2 regions of the Kitasatospora sp. NPDC057965 genome follow, and region 2 is predicted to be linked to the other one. Evidence: riboswitches for the same ligand, from Rfam matches in the RefSeq annotation. Region 2 holds a riboswitch; the other holds the start of a gene.
What was found. Region 2 has a riboswitch for glycine ahead of gcvT (glycine cleavage system aminomethyltransferase GcvT). Riboswitches for the same ligand answer to the same signal wherever they lie in the genome.

Region 1 (2,468 bases), on a different contig from region 2:
GGGCGGTGCAGATGTTGCTGGTGGCCTTCTCGCGGCGGATGTGCTGCTCGCGGGTCTGCAGGGCCAGCCGGTAGGCGCGGTTGCCGTCGGCGTCGACCGAGACGCCGACCAGGCGGCCGGGCAGCGAGCGGGCGTACTCGGCGCGCACCGCGAGGTAGCCGGCGTGCGGGCCGCCGAAGCCCATCGGCACGCCGAAGCGCTGGGAGGTGCCGCAGGCGATGTCGGCGCCGAGCTCGGCCGGCGACTTCAGCAGGGTGAGCGCGAGCAGGTCGGCGGCGACGGCGACGATCGCGCCCAGGCCGTGGGCCTGCTCGATCACCGGGGCGAGGTCGCGGACCACGCCGGTGGCGCCGGGGTACTGGAGCAGCACGCCGAAGACACCGCGCTCGGCGATCTCGGCCGGGATGCCCTCGGACAGGTCGGCGACGACCACCTCGACGCCGGTCGGCACGGCGCGGGTGTTGATCACCGCGACGGTCTGCGGCAGGGTCTCGGCGTCGACCAGGAAGACGCCGCCCTTGACCTTGGTGACGCGGCGGGCCAGCGCCATCGCCTCGGCGGCCGCGGTGCCCTCGTCCAGCAGGGAGGAGCCGGAGGTGGGCAGACCGGTCAGGTCGGAGACCAGGGTCTGGAAGTTGAGCAGCGCCTCCAGGCGGCCCTGCGAGATCTCCGGCTGGTACGGCGTGTACGCGGTGTACCAGGCCGGGTTCTCCATGACGTTGCGCAGGATCACCGGCGGGGTGAAGGTGCCGTAGTAGCCCAGGCCGATCATCGACGTGAGCACGGTGTTGCGGCCGGCCAGGTCGCGCAGCTCGGCGAGGACCTGGGCCTCGCTGCGCCCGGCGGGCAGGTCGAGCGCGGTGATCGAGCGGATGGCCTCGGGGACGGCGGCGGTGGCCAGCTCGTCCAGCGAGGCGTACCCGACCTGGGCCAGCATCTTCTCCTGCGCGGCGGCGTCGGGGCCGATGTGGCGGTTCTCGAAGGGGCTGGCCTGTTCGAGCTCGGTGAGGGTCGCGGGGGTGGTGGGGCGTCCCGAGTTCGGCTGGGCGTTCATGGTGGTCGAGGCCTCCTGGTCACGGACCGGCGGGGGTGCGCACGCCGGGCGCCTCGCCGCTGCGGACAACAGCGGAGCGGACCGGTCGGACGAACCCGACAGGCCTCCCCCTCTGTCATCGGGACCTGAGAGCTTCGCCCGCACGGAGCGCCGTGGGACGCCCCGCCGGCTTGCACCGTCGGTGAGGGTGGGGTCCGCCGGCTCCCTCGCCCGCGATCCTGCCCTGCTTTCCAGAGTGACCTATCCCGCACGGTACGGATGCCTGAGAGATTCCGGGGAGGAGTTGCTCCTTCGGCGCCACGACCAGCGGGTTCCGCTGTCGAGGACTCTCCCGAGCGGGCTCGGCGGTCGCGCCCAGGGTACCAGCGGGAGGCACCGCGATCACGGGTGCGTCAGGTCCTTCGACGACTTCACCGCTGTCAGCGGCCGTGCCCCGGTCGGCGCAGCCCCGGGCCCGTCCGGCCGCATCCCGCTCGCGTGCGCCCGTTTCATGGCTTTTGGTGTGAAGTGGCACTGTCCTGCGGGCGTTTCCGCGAGCCCACCGCACTGGAGGAAAAGAGTGCAGACCGACATCGACCCCCGGGACCTCATCGGCCACAAGGCGGTGGACCGCAACGGGGACAAGATCGGCACCATCGACGAGGTGTACCTGGACGACTCCACCGGCCGCCCCGAGTGGGCCGCCGTCCGGACCGGCATCTTCGGCCGGGACGCCTTCGTCCCGCTGACCACGAGCGAGTTCTCCGGCGACGAGCTGCGGGTGCCGTACGACAAGTCCCTGGTGAAGGAGTCGCCGGACTTCGGCGTGGGCCAGCACCTGTCGCCCGCCCAGGAGCTCCAGCTCTACCGCTACTACGGGCTGGACACCCCGGCGGAGGGGCGGCCGTCGGCGCCGGGCCAGGGCCCCTCGGAGAAGCCGGCCGACCTCGACTTCGGCACCACCGCGGACACCGGCACCACCGTCGCACCCACGAACCCGCCCGCCCCGAACGCGACGGGAGCCCCGGCCGGGACGGGCGCCCCGAACGCGACGGCCGCCACCAACGGAACGGGAGCGGTCAGCGGAACCGGCGCCTCACGCCCGGCCAAGCAGCTCACCTTCCACCGGGCGGCCGACCTCGACAAGCCGGCCGACGCCGCGCCGGAGACCCGCGCACGGACCTTCGCCGCTCCCCCGGCCGCGCCCACCGCGCCCCACCCCGCCACCGAGCCGCGGCCGCACCCCGCGCGGCGGCCCGAGACCGGCCCGGCCGCCTCCTCCCCCACCGGCCCGGTGGAGATCACCTGCCGCGAGGAGCGCCTGGACGTCACCACCGAGTGGCATGTGATCGGCACCGCGAAGCTGCGCAAGTACGTGACCAGCGAGCAGGTGGAGCGCCGGATCCCGGTGGTCCGCGAGCGGGTCCGGGTCGAA
Region 2 (2,468 bases):
CTCGACGCTCGCCAGCGCCCGCCGGGCGGTCAGCACTCCCGGCAGCGCCGCGAGTTCCGCGCGGCAGGCGGCCAGGAACGCCTCCGGGTCCTCCCCCGGCACCGGCTCGCGCAGCGCCACCCGGCCGCCGTCCGGAGCCCGCACGGCGTCCGGGGCGTCGGCCCAGCGGTCCTCGCGCGGCCCGCGGCGCAGCTCCGCCACGCCCTCCGGCGGCACCGGGATGCCCACCGCCGCCTCGGGGTTGACGGCGATTCCCACGCCCAGCGGCAGACCGCGGGCGAACTCCCACACCGGCGCGACCGCGAACGCCATCCCGGGCGCCTGCTGGACGAACACCTCCTGCGAGGAGAACACCGGGACATAGGGGTCGCCGGCCAGTTCGATCGTCGGCAGGTCCAGCGACCGCCCCTGCGGGTCGCCGCCCGCCGGCAGCGGGATCCACACCTGGCTGCGCGCCAGCACCTCGATCACCCGGGGGGTCGCACCGGGGTCGCCGAGCGCGGCGGTGAGCACCTGCTCCAGCTCGTTGGCCGGCCACGCGCCTCCCGGCGGCGCCGACTCGGCCCCGCCCCACCCCTGCTGCTCCACCGGGTACCCCATGCGCCGCCGTACCGTCCTCTGCTCGCCGATGCCCGCAGCCTAGCGTTCCGGCACCCCGCCCCGGGCCGTCAGGCCCGACGTGACGCAGCCCCCTCTCCCCTTGTCCCGGCGGACGTGCCATGATGTGCGCGTCTGCGGTGGCATCCACCCAGGCCCCGCCAACTCCATACCGGCCGCTCGAACCCGCGCGGGAGAGTCCGGAGTGCCCCCGTCCAGGCGGCACAGCCGGCGCCGAAGGAGCAAGTCCTCCCCGGAATCTCTCAGGCACCCCTACCGCACGGGTTAGGCACATCTGGAAAGCGGCGTACGGCCCTGCCGTCCGCCCACCCACGGTGCAAGCCGCCATGCTGTCCCCTACAGGGCAGTGGACGGTGAAGCTCTCAGGTACGACGACAGATGGGGAGACCCAGCCGCCGCATGCCCGCGCGCAGGGTCCGCCGCCCCCGAGACGGGGCCGGTCCCGGCGCGCGCACCCCTGAGTGCCCCGACCGAGGAGTTCCTGGCCATGTCGTCCCTCCGCCTCACCGCGCTCGACGCGCTGCACCGCGCCCTCGGCGCCACCATGACCGACTTCGCCGGCTGGGACATGCCGCTGCGCTACGGCAGCGAGCGCGAGGAGCACCTCGCCGTCCGCACCAAGGCCGGTCTGTTCGACCTCTCCCACATGGGCGAGATCACCGTCACCGGCCCGCAGGCCGGCGAGATGCTGGACCACGCCCTGGTCGGCTTCGTCTCCGCACTCGGCGTGCTGCGCGCCCGCTACACCATGATCTGTGCCGAGGACGGCGGCATCCTGGACGACCTGATCGTCTACCGCCTGCGTGAGGACGCCTTCCTGGTCGTCGCCAACGCCTCCAACGCCCAGCTGGTCCTGGACGAGCTGATCGCCCGCGCCAAGGGCTACAACGCCGTCGTCTCCGACGACCGCGACGCCTACGCGCTGATCGCCGTGCAGGGCCCGGAGTCCACCGCGATCCTGGCCGACACCACCGAGGCCGACCTGCCCGGCCTGAAGTACTACGCGATCCTCCCGGCCCAGGTGGCCGGCCGCGACGTGCTGCTCGCCCGCACCGGTTACACCGGCGAGGACGGCTTCGAGATCTTCTGCAACCCGGGCGACGCCGAGCACATCTGGCAGGCCCTGACCGAGGCCGGCGCCGGGCGCGGTCTGATCCCCTGCGGCCTGTCCTGCCGCGACACGCTGCGCCTGGAGGCCGGCATGCCGCTGTACGGCCACGAGCTGTCCACCGACCTGACCCCGTTCGACGCGGGCCTGGGCCGGGTCGTCCGCTTCGACAAGACCACCAACGAGGGCGCCTTCGTCGGTCGCAAGGCCCTGGAGCGGGCCGCCGCCGAGGCCGAGGCCAAGGCGCCACGGGTGCTGGTCGGCCTGGTCTCCGAGGGCAAGCGCGTGCCGCGCGCCGAGTACACCGTGGTCTCCACCGACGGCGAGCCGATCGGCCGGATCACCTCCGGCGCGCCCTCCCCGACGCTGGAGAAGCCGATCGCGATGGCCTACGTGGACGCGGCCCACGCCGCCCCCGGCACCACCGTCGCGGTGGACGTGCGCGGCAAGCACGAGCCGGTCCAGGTCGTGGCGCTGCCGTTCTACAAGCGCGCCCGCTGACGCCCCTCCCCCACCGGTTTCCCCGCTGTTTCCCACGCGAGGCAGGTCCGCGCGCCGGGCCGCTTCGTCGTACCCGCTTCCCATCCTGGAGAATGACGCCATGAGCAACCCCCAGCACCTGCAGTACACCGACGAGCACGAGTGGCTGACCACCTCCGAGGCCGGTGAGGTCGCCACGATCGGCATCACCAAGCACGCCGCCGACGCCCTCGGCGACATCGTGTACGTGCAGCTCCCCGAG

Region 1: it holds a riboswitch for glycine, as region 2 does, so the genes downstream of both, gcvP (aminomethyl-transferring glycine dehydrogenase) here and gcvT (glycine cleavage system aminomethyltransferase GcvT) in region 2, are expected to answer to the same signal.

The regions. Positions count from the first base shown of each region.
Region 1 covers NZ_JBHVPZ010000021.1:13,859-16,326, reverse strand. Annotated here, with positions in the region: gene gcvP (aminomethyl-transferring glycine dehydrogenase) at 1-1,054, opposite strand, end outside; glycine riboswitch at 1,295-1,398, opposite strand; gene ACFVVU_RS25800 (DUF2382 domain-containing protein) at 1,614-2,468, shown strand, end outside.
Region 2 covers NZ_JBHVPZ010000019.1:145,224-147,691, reverse strand. Annotated here, with positions in the region: gene ACFVVU_RS24825 (enhanced serine sensitivity protein SseB) at 1-600, opposite strand, end outside; glycine riboswitch at 779-886, shown strand; gene gcvT (glycine cleavage system aminomethyltransferase GcvT) at 1,106-2,227, shown strand; gene gcvH (glycine cleavage system protein GcvH) at 2,328-2,468, shown strand, end outside.